Thalassoglobus sp. JC818: one gene and its partner. Each later gene encodes a partner of the first gene's protein in a complex. Links are inferred from orthologs where the notes say so. Each region holds a gene or a part of one and is shown in the gene's direction. Other genes may lie near its edges. The genes, in order: dnaG and dnaB.

The links.
Region 2: the proteins of dnaG (region 1) and dnaB are in contact, whole or in part, in a crystal structure (PDB 2R6A), measured with the Geobacillus stearothermophilus proteins. The link is inferred for Thalassoglobus sp. JC818 from one-to-one orthologs. Residues at the interface, in WP_049624496.1 of Geobacillus stearothermophilus: Lys456, Leu457, Leu458, Pro459, Ala460, Asn463, Ala464, Leu467, Leu535, Leu536, Ile537, Ala538, Gln544, Glu545, Asp548, Tyr549, His552; in WP_033016901.1 of Geobacillus stearothermophilus: Ser13, Glu15, Ala16, Gln18, Glu91, Leu92, Asp94, Ala95, Val96, Pro97, Thr98, Ala99, Ala100, Asn101, Tyr104, Tyr105, Ile108.

The regions. Positions count from the first base shown.
Region 1 is NZ_JBFEFI010000021.1:4,400-14,503, forward strand. Bases 5,392-8,259 are described here. They hold dnaG (DNA primase), read left to right. Parts: upstream 5,392-5,805; coding sequence 5,806-7,713; downstream 7,714-8,259. Other genes in these bases: AB1L42_RS23520 (hypothetical protein), read left to right, coding at 5,392-5,430; rpoD (RNA polymerase sigma factor RpoD), read left to right, coding at 7,747-8,259. Also shown: AB1L42_RS23490 (heavy metal translocating P-type ATPase), read right to left, coding at 1-1,525; AB1L42_RS23500 (arabinan endo-1,5-alpha-L-arabinosidase), read left to right, coding at 2,128-3,384; AB1L42_RS23505 (hypothetical protein), read left to right, coding at 3,625-4,074; AB1L42_RS23510 (universal stress protein), read left to right, coding at 4,139-5,047; more of AB1L42_RS23520, read left to right, coding at 5,245-5,391; more of rpoD, read left to right, coding at 8,260-9,450; AB1L42_RS23535 (hypothetical protein), read left to right, coding at 9,823-10,104. UniProt on the Escherichia coli protein: RNA polymerase that catalyzes the synthesis of short RNA molecules used as primers for DNA polymerase during DNA replication.
Region 2 is NZ_JBFEFI010000002.1:688,851-693,512, reverse strand. What follows is about bases 1,216-4,077. They hold dnaB (replicative DNA helicase), read left to right. Parts: upstream 1,216-1,887; coding sequence 1,888-3,267; downstream 3,268-4,077. Other genes in these bases: AB1L42_RS07125 (5-(carboxyamino)imidazole ribonucleotide synthase), read right to left, coding at 3,300-4,077; rplI (50S ribosomal protein L9), read left to right, coding at 1,216-1,489. In the rest of the region: rpsF (30S ribosomal protein S6), read left to right, coding at 1-359; ssb (single-stranded DNA-binding protein), read left to right, coding at 399-884; more of rplI, read left to right, coding at 977-1,215; more of AB1L42_RS07125, read right to left, coding at 4,078-4,439; purE (5-(carboxyamino)imidazole ribonucleotide mutase), read right to left, coding at 4,433-4,662. UniProt on the Escherichia coli protein: The main replicative DNA helicase, it participates in initiation and elongation during chromosome replication. Travels ahead of the DNA replisome, separating dsDNA into templates for DNA synthesis.

The DNA.
Region 1 (10,104 bases):
TTGCCAGGCCAAGAGCACACGGGCAGGCGATCACAAGAACTGCGACGGCGTTAACGAAGGCGTATGCGAAGCGAGTTTCCGCCGGGCCGAAAATCGACCACACGATGAAGGTCAGAATCGAGACCAAAATCACAGCTGGGACGAAGTAACTTGAGACGGTATCCGCGAGTTTTTGAATTGGAGCTCGGCTTCGTTGAGCGTTCGCGACCATTTCGACAATTCGAGATAATGTGGTCTCGTTGCCAACCTTCTCTGCGACCATTTCAAAGGAGCCGGTTTGATTCACTGTTCCGCCGATGGCATTGTCGCCGGTTTGCTTACGGACCGGAATCGGTTCGCCGGTGATCATTGATTCATCCACTGTGCTCTGACCGGAAACGACTGAGCCATCGACAGGAATTTTGTCTCCCGGAACGATTCGGATTTTGTCCCCCTCAACGACCTGCTCCAGCGGAATCGTCTGTTCATTCCCATCTCGAACGACTCGGGCAGTGTCAGGGGAAAGCGACATCAATTCACGGATTGCTCCGCTCGTTTGCTTTCTCGCCCGGAGTTCCAGCATTTGTCCCAGGAGCACGAGAGCAATGATCATTGTTGCTGCTTCGAAGTAGACCGGGACGTTTCCATGCGTCAGGAAGCTCTCGGGGATAAAGTCAGGGAACAGCATCGCGATGATGCTGAAGAAGTAAGCGGCCGCTGTCCCCATACCGATCAGGGTGAACATGTTCAGGTTGGCGGTTTTTAGAGAGCGGATTCCTCGAACCAGAAACGGCCACCCACACCAGAAGAAGACCGGGGTCGCGAGTATGAGTTGCAGCCAGTGCGACGTCGACACACTGATCCACGAATGAATCGGAATGCCAATCATCTCACCCATGGCGAGGACCATGATGGGGAGGGTCAAAGCAACAGCGACCCAGAACCGTCGCGTCATCGAGTTCAGTTCAGCATCATCGTCGTCGTCATCGAGAACGACTGTTTTCGGTTCAAGATCCATGCCACAGATTGGGCAGTCGCCGGAGCCTTCCTGTTCGATCTCCGGATGCATCGGGCAAGTGTAGATCGTCTTGCGTTCAGCACGGTAAGAGGGGGTTCGCTCCAAAGACATCCCACACTTCGGACAGTCGCTGGGAACATCGCTCTCGACGCCCGGACACATCGGGCAGATGTACTTCGCTTTGCTCTCCGCGTTCGCTGTCATCGTCCCATCGCCGTGACAACAATCGTGCGTGGCAGCTTCTTTGTTGCTGGAAAGACCTCCAAACTCAACGATGTTCAGTTCACCCCCTCCGCAACAATCCTTGCCTGAATCAGGTTGAGGAGTCTTTGCAGAAGCAGCTTCAGAGTGGCAACAACTCTCAGCCTGAGTGGAATCAAGAGTTTGAAGTTCAGGAGGCGAACTCTCTTGCGACATGAATTTTTGCAGGCAGTGCTGACTACAGAAGTAGTGTGTTTCACCATCGACGAGCGTCTTCAACTCCGTCGACTCGTCGACATGCATTCCGCAAATGGGATCAATCGCCATCTTCAACGCTTTCGGGTATTCGTCCGAGATCGGGCAGAGCTTCGCTGGAACTTTTCATTTCCACTTCAGTGATTGTTCTCATCGATTTGTTGGAAGTGAAGTGTTCGCGAGCGATGAGACAAATTGCAGCCACGATCAAGATTGTGTCTTGAGTTCGATCATAACATGCATTGAGAGAGAAAACGCGCTGGAGAGTTTTCCGATGGCATTTCAACTTTCGGAAGGAAGAAGCGACACGCAAACACCCAGCCAAAAGTGCAGAAGCTGTGGACGGACAAGCGAGGTGCGAATCAACTGCGAACCGTCAAGAGTGAGAGACGCGGTTGCAAGCCAGAGAAGAACTGAACAAGAAGAAAATAGGGCCGGCGGGACTCGAACCCACAACCAACGGATTATGAGTCCGCTGCTCTAACCGATTGAGCTACAGCCCCCGATCATGTCTGCCTGCTGCACTTTCGGCGTTCTGACGCGATTCGTGGTGCAGGTGTTTTGCGTTTTGACGGGCGTGTCGAATTCATTATTGAGTTGGGGAACGTACTCGATCGACACGTCATTTTCGCCTTGCTGACAAGTTGCGGAAGTATGTCCCGAGACTGCGTTGAGTGCAAGTCAGGGTGCGGGATGTCGACGAAGGTGTGGAGATTTCTCGCGGGCTTGCGGAAACGATTGCGCTGAAGGTGGTTGTTCGATACTTCGAAGCTGTCGACGGTCGTGTTGTTGCCGTCAGGCTGGTTACAATTGCGAATCGAAGACGATTGAGAAAGAGCAGGGCGTGCAGTTCAATTTCTGGAGGTCGAATGATGGCAAGTGAGGCGAAGTTGTCTTGGCGATTGAGCAAGTTGGCAGCGATATTCTTAGTGCTGTCAAACGCGAATTGGCTGTTCGGTCAAACGACAACAGGTGATGGCGAAGAGTGTGGTTGTCAGGGGAGGATTGAGGAGTCGTTCGGCAGCTTACAGTCTGGCTCGCCAGCATTTTCTGTGCATGACCCTTCGAAGATCATTGTTCAGGATGATGTGCTGTGGGGCTTTGGGACCGGGCGTGGAGTTCGGTCTTTCTATTCGACTGATTGTGAGACGTTTCAGCGTGGGCCTTCTGTTTTCTCAGAGAGTCCAGAATGGGTAGAGGATGTTGTTCCCGGTCACGATGGCCGCTTCTGGGCACCGGATGTGATTGTCCTTGATGATCGCATTCTTGTTTACTACAGCGTGTCGTCGTTCGGGAAGCAGAGCAGTGCGATTGCGTTGGCCTCGTGTTCAAACCTTTCGACAGAAGCTGGGGAAACCGAGTGGAGGGATGAAGGAATCGTCATTCAGAGTCGACCTGGAGATAACTTCAACGCGATCGATCCGACGATCTGGAAGGCTTCGGATGGCACGCTGTGGATGGCTCTCGGTTCATTCTGGGGAGGCATCTATCTCATTCAGCTCGACCCGGAAACTGGATTGAGAATGGGGGATGATGACTTAATGATTCCATTGGCATTTCACGAGCAGATCGAGGCAGCCGGACTATTCGAACGCGATGGCTATTACTATTTCTTCGTGAACTGGGGATGGTGCTGTCGCGGCGTTAACAGTACCTATGAGATTCGGGTTGGGCGAAGTCGGAAGATCACGGGACCGTATTTCGATCGCGACGGAGTCGATTTACGTCTGAAAGGTGGAACGGAAGTGCTTTCAACTGAGGGGGCGATGATTGGACCGGGGCACGGAGAGGTTCTGGTCTGTGAGGGGCAACAGTTCTTAAGCTTCCACTATTACGACGGCGATGCCAACGGGCGGCCGCGGTTGGGAATCTTGCCTCTTAAATGGTCAGAAGATGGTTGGCCAATTGTAAGAATGCCCGAAGCAGAATGACGGCACGTAAGTGCTCCGGATTCTCAGTTTTGCTAGAATGCTGTGTGTTGCTTCCGGCCCGACCTGTAGCGTGTAAAATTGAGTCTCAACGAAGAAGAGAACAGGCAGTCTTGCTGAGAGTTGAAGAGCGAGGTTGCCTCGACCGACTGCAAGTGACTCATCGAATGTGTCGACAGTGATTTCATTTCATCACTGCTGACAATTCGAATTGGCGATAAGAATCCTCAGGAGGTATCTACGATGCGCGGTTCTTTTCTGACTCTGTTTTTTTCGTGTGCTCTTTGTATCGGAACAGGCTTCGTCATCTTCCATCGGCCAGGTCATGCTCAGGATGACGCGAAGGCTGCCGAAGCAGATGACAACGCGAAACCCGTTCTCAATCTGAAGCAGTTCATGCGGGCGAAGCTTGATGCCTCGAACAAGGTTCTCGAAGGATTGACGACCGAAGACATGGAACTTGTGCAGTCGGGAGCTCGAACGCTCAACAAAATGAGTCGATCAGAGAAGTGGCGGGCTCATAACGATGCGATGTACAAACAGTTCAGCAATGAGTTTCAGCGGACGACTGATGAGTTGGTCAAAGCTGCTCAAGAAGAGAATCTTGACCAGGCGACGCTGAAATGGATTGGTGCGACCATGGCCTGTATTGAATGTCACCGCTATGTGCGAAATACTTTGGTCGTCAACTGACAAGCTTCCGTCAACTCGCAAGAGAGTCCATCGGTTATCGAATTCACAGTGGAAAGTGCGCCCCATGAAAGTTCTCTTCGCAACAGACGGTTCGCGATACGCCGAGTACGCAGAGCAACTGATGATGGGGCTGTTTCCAACCGGATCGGTGGATCTCTCAATCGTTAGCGTGTGCCCAGCTTCTGATCTGCGACCCATCGACTTCGACTTCCCGCCGGATGTGCTGCAATCGGTGACTGAATGTCGAGAACACACAAAGACTCTTGTTGCGAATGCTGCCAGTCGGCTAAGTGCGTGGGCCAAATCGGCGCAGACTAAAGTTCTCGAAGGGCATACTGCTCAAGAGATTCTCAAAGAGATTGATGAAACGCATCCTGATGTCAGCGTCATCGGTTCACATGGCCGCAATGCGGTCGACCGATTCTTTCTCGGAAGCGTTTCCGACAAGATTTCGAAACACGCTCACTCTTCGATGCTGCTGGCTCGACCGCACAATGAGGACTACGAGTCGACACAGTGTCATCGAATTCTGATTGCCGACGACGGGTCGAGACTGGCCAGTCGGGCGATTATTCGATTTGCAGAGCGACAATCGAATACGAAGTCGGAGATTCAACTGGTCTCAATCGTCCCTGATTTTCGAGCATCAGCGTTCGGGCGAGGTGTTGATGGCCAGGAACTCATGGATGAAGCGATCGCTGTCCACAAGGAACGGCACAAGGAGTTCATCGAGTTGCTGTCCCCGAATGCCCTCTCTGTGACCAGCGTCGTCGAGGTCGGGCATAACGTTGCCAACGATATCGTTCACCGTGCCGATGAATTCAATGCCGACCTGATTGTTCTCGGTGGGAACGAGAAATCGACGTTGAATCGGATGCTGCTGGGAAGCGTTTCTGTCTCGGTTTTGCATCACGCTCACTGCTCCGTCTGGATTGAGCGTCCTCACCACACCGACGGCAGCGACCACGCTTAGAGCTCGCCCGCTCAATAGCACGAAGTCAGTTTTGGGATATTGAAAACCGATGTTCCAGCCCGTAGATTTCGGGCACGTCCTCGTAGCTCAGCTGGATAGAGCGTTGGTTTCCGGAGCCAAAGGCCAGAGGTTCGAATCCTCTCGGGGACACTACTTCTCCCCCGAGAACGCTTCGAGTCTTCGTCAACGGGCATTCCGTGCATTCTCGTTCTGACCTCCAAAGCCAGAAATGGGCTGCGGATGAAGTTGTGATGGGCAATCACGCGAGCGTCCGTTTGTCGATTTCGCTGCTGGGACGGGGCGATAGGGGGCCTGACGGTTTTGTGTCAGCAATTCTGGCTGGGCCCTTCTTCGAAGGCGTTTTTCGGCAACAGTCTCCATAAAACGTGATTTGTCTCATTTCCCAAGTGTCGAGTTCGTCTTCAGGGGATCTGAGGATCGGCAAAGATTTCGGGATTTGCAGGTGCGGATGGGTTGCGTCGTGCTGACGTGTTGGTGATGGTGTGCGGATTTCGAAAAGTCTGAAATGTTTTTTAAATAAAGGGTTACGGGGATCGGTTCTTCTTCTGATTGCCAATCTTCAATTTGACGGACCTTGAATAGCGTGTAGACTTCGTTCGTTGACAAGTACGCTTCCGGCGGAATCTTCCTTGGACGTTTGTCCACTTGTCAAAACGTTGCACGGATGAAACAACTACCCCAGATGGAGCGGTCGTAACGATCGCGCATTCCCCTCGAACATCGCATTAGGATTGTCGGTGCTTCCACTTTCCCCTCAGGAATTCCGAGAGCAAGTTCGTTCCCACACCGACATTGTGGGACTCATCGGTGAAAGTGTCGGGCTTGAGTCACGTTCGGGCGGACGTGAGCACGTTGGGCTGTGTCCTTTTCACGACGATCACAATCCGTCGATGCGAGTTTATCCGGAACGGCAAACGTTTCGGTGCTGGTCTTGCAACACGGGAGGCGACTGCTTCACTTTCGTAATGGAAAGAGAAAAGGTCACCTTTCCTGAAGCATTGGAAATCTTGGCACGAAGAGCGAATCTCGAGATCCCAAGATTCGTCTCAGGGCATTCACCGCAGCAGGAAACAAATCGAGCACGACTCTTTGAAGTGCTGCAATGGGCGGAGCAACAGTTTCATCAAACCCTGATGGAATCACCCGCAGCCCAGCCCGCTCGTGAATACTTGAAACAACGCGGAATGACCGGCCAGATGGTCAGGCAGTTCCGACTCGGATTTCATCCCGACAACTGGGAGTGGCTCATTGATCGCGCGAAAGGAAAATTCCCGCTCAATTTGCTTCTCGAAGCTCGTCTGATTGGTGAGCGTGACAACAGACAGTTCGATTTTTTCGTCAATCGGGTCATGTTTCCAATTCACAACGAAAGAGGGCAGGCTGTTTCGTTTGGAGGACGTGTCCTCCCCGGAAGTAATAGTGACGCCAAATACTGGAACGGTCCGGAAAGTTCTGTTTTCCACAAGAGTCGACTCCTGTTCGCGATCGATCACGCACGCGAAGCGATTCGAGAATCAAACGAAGCATTCATTGTCGAAGGTTATACAGACTGCATTGCCTGCCATCAGTTCGGAATCGCCAATGTCGTGGGGACGCTGGGGACCGCACTGACGGACGAACACGTCAGTGCCATCAAACGTTTCGCACGGAAAGTCATTCTTGTTTTCGATGGAGATCAGGCAGGTCAGGACGCGGCAATTCGGGCAGTCGAGAAGTTTCTGTTGCAGGATGTCGACCTTCGCATTCTGACACTCCCTGAACAGATGGACCCTGCCGATTTCCTCGAACGTGAAGGGACACAAGCATTTCGGGAAATCGCAGAATCTGCTCCCGAAGCCTGGGATTACCGATTTCGGGCGGCGAAAGCGAAGTTCGGATTGAACTCCATTGACGCCAGACAGCGCGTGCTGGACGAAATGCTGTCAGTTCTGGCTTGTGTTCCGCAAATGGCAACTTCGGTTCGAGAACCGCTATTAATTGCAAACCTTGCACAGCGACTACAGGTCCCGGACGAAGTGATTCGGCGTCAGCTGGCAGAAGTCAGAACGAACAGCCCAAGGAAGATTCGCTTGGAGAATTCCAACGAAAACCGGATTTCAGAAGATGTCGACGTCCGTCGTCTTCTGGCCGGGGAATTGTCAAAGAGCGATCGAGTGGAATGTGACTTGCTAGAAGTAATCTTCACGGCACCACAACTTCTCACCAACGTCATCAACACCATCAAAACATCACAGCTTCGAAATCCGATTCTCAGGCGAGTCCTGGAAATGTGTTTCGAAGAGGTTCAATCCACCAGCGAGCATCAGGAGTCCGGAAGTGGGCAACTGACTCTCTCTGGCTTACTGAATCGAATGCCCAACCAGCAGATGAAAAGTTTAATCGTTTGGCTGGATGAGCAGGCAAATGCGAAAGGTCTCGCTGCCAAACTGGAAGGGAACTCCACGGAAAGCGGAATTCCGCAAGTACTGCATGATTCGATTGGGGCCATCCTCGATCGAGATGCAGAGCAAACCCACCAGAACCTGGCGGTTCAATTAACTGAGTCCAAGGATGGGCGAAACGGACTGGACGAAGCGACCGAACAGCTGCTTCGTCAGGCTGCGGAGTTTCACCAGAAACGAGCAACTCGAAAAGCTGGCGTGTGAATACCAGGACCAGCCCACGAATTGGAGAACTTAATGTATCGAATTGACGAGAGCCTTCGCCAGTTGACCGAATTGGGACAGGTCCAGGGATATCTCACCTTCTCACAGGTGAACGAATATCTTCCGGACGATGATCTCACTCCGGACAAAATCGATGCTTTGCTATTGTCACTGGAAGACCTTGGGCTCGAAATCCGTGATGAGACGAAGCCTCAAAAGGCAGCTGCTCCTCCGAAATCGACGCGCCGCACGAAGAAGACAACTCGCCGCACTACGCCCGTGAAAACCCAACGCAAGCAGACGGTTAACGTGACCGGGCTTGAAGGCGAAACCGGTGGCGGACGGATGATCGACGACCCAGTGAGAATGTACCTCTCACAGATGGGGGAAATTCCACTGCTGACGAGGCAGGAGGAAATTGATCTCGCGAAGAAAATCGAGTTCACTCGAAAACGCTTCCGCCGCGCCCTGTTGGAATGTCACTACGTTTCCGTCGAAGCTTATGAGACGTTATTGCGTGTGGAATCGGGTGAGCTTCCTTTCGACCGCACCATCAAGATTTCTTTGACAGAGTGTACCGTCAAAGATCAGGTGCTGGGGCGTCTGCCGCACAATCTGAAAACCATTCATCGGTTGGTTCAGCAGAACGAGGAAACGTTCTCTCAGCTGCTCGATGAAACAACTCCCCAACCAGTCAGATCGTCCATCTCTTCTCGTTTAGAGCAAAGCCGACGAAAGGTCGCGACGCTTCTCGAGGAAGTCAGTCTCCGCACGCAACGACTTCAGCCACTCGTCAAACGGCTCGAACAAATCGCGCTTCGGATGCGGAATCTCGAAAAAGAAATCCAGCGTCTCGACGGAGATCGGACCCGCAAGGAAGTTCGGTCCAACCTTCAGCAGGAACTTCGGGACCTGATGAGGCTCACTCACGAAACACCGCAATCCCTGTCGGATCGCGTCGTGGAAATCAACGCTCGCTATGCCGATTACGATCGAGCGATGCGAGATCTTTCCGCCGGAAACCTGCGGTTGGTGGTCTCGATTGCGAAGAAGTACCGCAACCGCGGGCTCAGCTTCCTCGACCTGATTCAAGAAGGGAACACAGGCTTGATGCGAGCGGTCGACAAGTATGAGTACCGTCGCGGCTACAAGTTCTCAACTTACGCCACATGGTGGATTCGACAAGCTATCACGCGAGCAATTGCCGATCAGGCGCGGACCATTCGAATCCCTGTTCACATGATTGAGACGATGTCGCGATTGCGACGCATCAGTAAATCACTGGTTCAGGAATTGGGCCGGGAACCAACCGTTGAAGAAGTCGCCCAAGCTGCTGAGGTTGATGTCGAAGAAGCTCGCAGAGTCCTGAAAATGGCGAAGCCTCTAGTCAGCCTCGACAAGCCTGTCGGTGAAGGCGAAGAAAACATCTTTGGTGAATTCATTGAAGATCGAAACGGTCACAGCCCAGTTAGTGTCGCTGCACAAGAGATGCTCAAAGACCAGATCGATCAGGTCTTGAAAACGCTCACCTACCGTGAACGTGAAATCATCAAACTCCGCTACGGTTTGGGCGACGGGTACACCTACACACTCGAAGAAGTCGGTCGAATTTTCAAAGTGACTCGTGAACGCGTACGACAGATCGAAGCGAAAGCAGTGAGGAAACTGCAGCATCCCGCTCGGTCAAAACAGCTTCACGGTTTCCTGGAACGACTCGCATTGACCACCGGCGGATAACCTCCATTCGGGACTACTGCCAAGAAGTCAAATTGCTAATTGCAGATGAGTAGCATTTGATGTCGGCAAGCAGAGACGCGAAGAAGCTCGCAAGTGATTAAAGAGCCGTGGCGGACAAATTCGCTACGGCTCTCTTCATTCTCGTCGAAGGCTTTCGACTTCAGTTGCGTGATCAATGGTACTGTGGCTCTCAACGACCAAACTCGATGCCGATGAAGTTGTTCCGTTTGGTAAGAGACGGCGGAGGTTCAATCTACATTGAGTTGAATGCTGTCACTGGCGTTCTATCATCAGACGTTGCTACTCGAGATCCGTAGCGACATCAATTCTCGTTTAGATGATCATGGCTACCACTCGCAAGAGTCTCCACTAATGCCGACTTTTGATTTCCAGTTCACCGTTGACAGTCCGCTCAGCGCAGTGCGTGAGTTTCATCATGACACGAGCGCACTCAAACGGCTGACTCCTCCACCAACGATCGTTCAATTGAAAGAGATTGAGCCACTCGCGGAGGGATCGGTATCCAAGTTCACGCTCTGGGTCGGCCCACTCCCGCTCCATTGGACCGCTGTTCATAAAGACGTGACTGAACACGGATTCACAGACATTCAGACAGAAGGCCCCGCAAAGAAGTGGGAACACACTCACACGTTC
Region 2 (4,662 bases), on another replicon or contig:
TGTTTCTACTGGACAGCGGACGTTTTGCTCAGGATCCTGAAGGAACTGAGAACGGAGTTCGTGAAATCCTGGAACGCTGTGAAGCAGAGATTGTGACAATCTCTCCCTGGCAAGAAGGCAAGCTCGCTTACGAGATCGATGGGCACCGCAAAGGCCTGCACCTGCTGACATACTTCACGATGGACGGCAGCCAGGTTGAGACACTCAACCGAATCTGCAAGCTGAGCGATCTTGTGATTCGCCACCTGATCCTCGAGCACGAAGAGAAACTGTTCGAACTGCTGACTCAACAATTTGCGTCACATGAGGAACAGGGAGAAGAAGCCGAGGGTGAACCTGCAGAAGCGAGTGCATCGTAGACCTGCACCCTGCAATTTCGAAGACATGAGGAGGATTCGATGGCCAGCTTCAACAAAGTGATTCTTGTTGGAAATCTGACACGTGATCCACAGGTGAAGTACACAACCGGCGGAACAGCAGTGGCTGAAATCGGTCTGGCTGTGAATCGCACCTGGTACGATAAGCAGCAGAATCAGAAGCGTGAAGAAACAACTTTCGTTGACGTCACCTTGTGGGGACGCCAGGCGGAAGTCGCCGGAGAATACCTCGGGAAAGGACGTTCTGTCCTGATTGAGGGACGACTACAACTCGACTCCTGGGAAGACAAAGAATCAGGTAAGAAACGGTCCAAACTACGAGTCGTCGGTGAAAACATGACGATGCTCGGCGGTGGAGGATCGGGTCCTGGTGGGGGCGGCGGAGGAGGAGGTCGCGGCTCATCCAACTACGATTCCCAGTCCTCATCCAGTTCTGTCGATTCGTTCTACGATTCCGACTCCTCTTCGTCAGGGTCCGGATTCTCAGATGATGATGTTCCATTTTAGTTTGTCGTGAGCAGCGACGCTTTAGAATCAAGACGTTGTGACAATCAACTACGATCAGCGGTCACACGAGAGGATTGAGGAGTACACAGGTAATGGTCGTTAAGCGCAAACGTGGACAGCGAATTCGTTCCAAAGATCGCAACGGTGGCATCGAACTTCTGTTGGCAGAAGATGTCGACAATCTCGGCGAACAGGGACAGATTGTCCGTGTTAAACCCGGATACGCTCGCAACTACCTCGTCCCCATGGGACTGGCAACTGTCGCGACAGATGCGAACAAGCAGATGGTCGAAAGCCATCGCAAGCGTCAAGAAGAGCTGATGGTCGCTCGTCGTAAGCAGACCAAAGCGATCGCTGACAAAATCAAAGACTACAGCGTCACGCTGGAAGCGAACGCCACCGAAGAAGGTCAGCTTTACGGATCGATCGTGGCTGCCGATATCGCGAAGTCACTGCAGAACGCAGGCTATCCAGTCGATGCCAGCCACATCCGCATGGACGGACCGATCAAAGGCCTCGGGATGTACACCATTCCGATCGAACTCGACAAACAGATCAACACGGAAGTGAAAGTCTGGGTGGTTCCAACTGCTTCGATCAAATAGTTCAATCAACGACGTGAGCGACCTCTCGCTTCGCGAGAAACGACTCACCGCATATTGAACATTGACTCACAACATCCCGTCTTTCATTGGCGGGATGTTTTTGTTTGGTGCCTGCGAAATTTTCAATCAGCGTACGCGGGATCAATTGCAAAAGACTTCCTTGAGCGAAGTGCTCTTGCCTGTAAACTCCCCACGACTGATCGACATAATCTCCCTTTTTCGACTGCCTGCAAGAATCGCAGTCAGTTAGAGCATTTTCTGATTTGGTGTGCACGATCTCGCACGAGCAAGCACAGCCTTTTAATTTATGAAACAGTGCAAGCGAGTGCACAGAAAAGAGCAATCTGCTCTCGAGATGCAGGCGATCGAAAGAATGCAACACGATCACGGAGGGTGTGATGGCGAAATCCAAATCTGACAACGGATCATCTCTCGATCTGCTTGGCAAAGTCCCTCCTCAGGACCTCGACGCCGAACGCAGCGTGCTGGGAAGTCTGCTCTTCTCCAGCGAAGCGTTCGATGAAGTCATCCAGCACATTCAATCGCATTGCTTTTACGCGGACGCCCACCGGCGAATCTTCAAGTGCATTCACGACATGTACGAAAAGGGTGTGCGGGCCATTGATGTCGTGACCCTTGCGCACGAACTTCAAAAGCGAGGCGACTTCGAAGAAATCGGAGGAGCGGCCTACCTCAATGAAGTCATGGGTTCGGTCCCCCATGCTGCGCATGCAGAGTATTACGCGAAGATCGTTCACAACACGTGGTTGCAGCGAAGCTTGATCGACGCCTGCACGGATTCTCTCCGCGAAGCGTATCATGGTTCAGGCGACATCGAAGACATTCTGACTCGGGCTGAGAAACGAGTCTTCGAAATTGCCGAGCAACAGGAGAACATCGACAAGATCGCCATCGACGATATTCTGGACGCCACATTCCAGCGTATCTTCGAACGTATGGACCAGGAAGGAAACGTCAGCGGGCTCCACACCGGATTCAATGGTCTCGATGACTACACGAGCGGGTTCCAACCTTCCGAATTGATCGTCCTCGCAGCCCGTCCGAGTATGGGAAAAACGGCGCTCGTGTGTAACTTCGCGATGGCGGTGTCTCACGCACAACGGGGTGTACTCCTCTTCAGTCTGGAACAATCCAAGATCGAGCTTGCCGAACGTTTGCTCTGCATCAAAGCCAAGCTGAGTGGACACAAACTGAGACAAGGCGAACTCGATGAGTTCGAGCAGAGTATGCTCATGGAAGCAGCGGATGAGATGCGAAAGCTGCACATCTTCATCGACGACACCGCCGGTCGAACGATGTCACAGATCGCTGCCATCGCAAGACGACTCAAACGTCGATCGCAGCTCGACATCGTCATCATCGATTACCTTCAGCTGATTGAAACCGAAGACAAAAACATGCCGCGTGAGCAGCAGATTTCTTCGATCACTCGGCGGCTGAAGTTTCTTGCGAAAGACCTCGACATTCCCGTGATCGCACTGGCACAGTTGAACCGTGGAGTCGAACAGCGAGAAGATAAACGGCCGCGTCTCTCCGACCTGCGTGAAAGTGGTGCCATCGAACAGGATGCGGACATCGTCATGTTTCTGCACCGACCGGAAGCTTACGATCCGGAAGACCGCCCCGGTGAAGCTGACTTGATCATCGCCAAAAACCGTCATGGTCCGATCGGAACAGTCGAGCTCACCTGGCTTCGCGAGATGCTCAAATTCGGCGACAAGAGCCCCATGGGACTACCGGAAGGCATGGACTTTTAATCCGCTCTCAAAGCCTCTCCGCATTCAGTCGATCAAGCAAGTGCTTCGCGCGCCTGCTTGACTGTGTTGCGAGCTTGCTCGATGGTGGCATCCACTGCGGTCATGTGCCCCATTTTGCGCCCCGGTTTTGCATCTTCCTTCCCGTACAAATGCACTCGGAGGTTCGGATACTCCAGCGCTTGCGACCACTCAGGCTGTCCACCGTCTGGCCACAGATCGCCCAACAGATTAACCATAGCGGCAGGTTGTCGCTGGGCTGTCGAACCAAGTGGAAGATTGCAGATTGAACGGACCTGTTGCTGGAACTGACAACAGAGATGAGCATCGATCGTGAGATGCCCAGAGTTGTGAGGCCGTGGAGCGATTTCATTCACGAGCAGTTGCCCGTCGTTTGTCTCGAACAGTTCCACACACAGAACGCCAGTGGCATCGAGTGATTCCATCACCGTGCGAACGATTTCTCCTGCGTCGTCGACGAGTTTCTGATCGACGAGTTCAGGGGCAGCTGAGGAGAAGTCGAGAATGTGATTCGCGTGGTCATTAACGATCGGCGAGTAGTTGATGAAGTTCCCTCGGGAATCCCTCACGCCAATCACTGAGAGCTCGCGCGTGAAGTCAACGACACCTTCCAGGATCGCGGGCTGCCCCTCAAAGGTGGACCAGATGGCTTCCAGATCATCATTCGACTTCGCGAACTTCTGACCTTTTCCGTCGTAACCCCAGCTGGCAGTTTTCAGAATTCCCTGTCCACCGAATGCGGTCAGAGAGCTTTGCAATTCTTCGAGCGAGTCGATGCGTTTGAAGGGAGCCGTTGCGAGGCCGAACTTCTGCATCTGCGTTTTTTCTTCGAGCCGGTTTTGAGCAACTTCCAGGACTTGCGGACCGGGCCGAACAGGCACGCTGCGTTCAAGCCGATTCAATGCCTCAGTTGAGACATTCTCAAACTCCAGCGTGACGACATCAACGCTCTTCGCAAATTCGTCGAGGACATCGAAGTCCTCGTACTCAGCACACCATTCAGTATCAGCAACCGCTCCAGCTGGTGTGTTTTCTTCCGGAGAAAAGACATGCACGCGATATCCCAGCCTGCGTGCCTCGATCGCAAACATGCGTCCCAACTGACCACTGCCAAGGACACCGAGCACAGATCCGGGGGAAATCTCCTTCAACATAGCTCTGAGTTCTCCAGCACTTTTTGAGTCTGTTCGGATTGAAAGGCGTGAAGCTTCTCGCGAAGTTCCGGACGTGTCGTTGCGAGAATTCGAACGGCCAACAACGCAGCGTTCTTGCTGCCAGCATCACCAATCGCGAGAGTACCAACTGGAACCCCTCCCGGCATTTGGACGATGGAAAGGAGCGAGTCAAGCCCGTTCAACGCGCGACTCTTCACCGGAA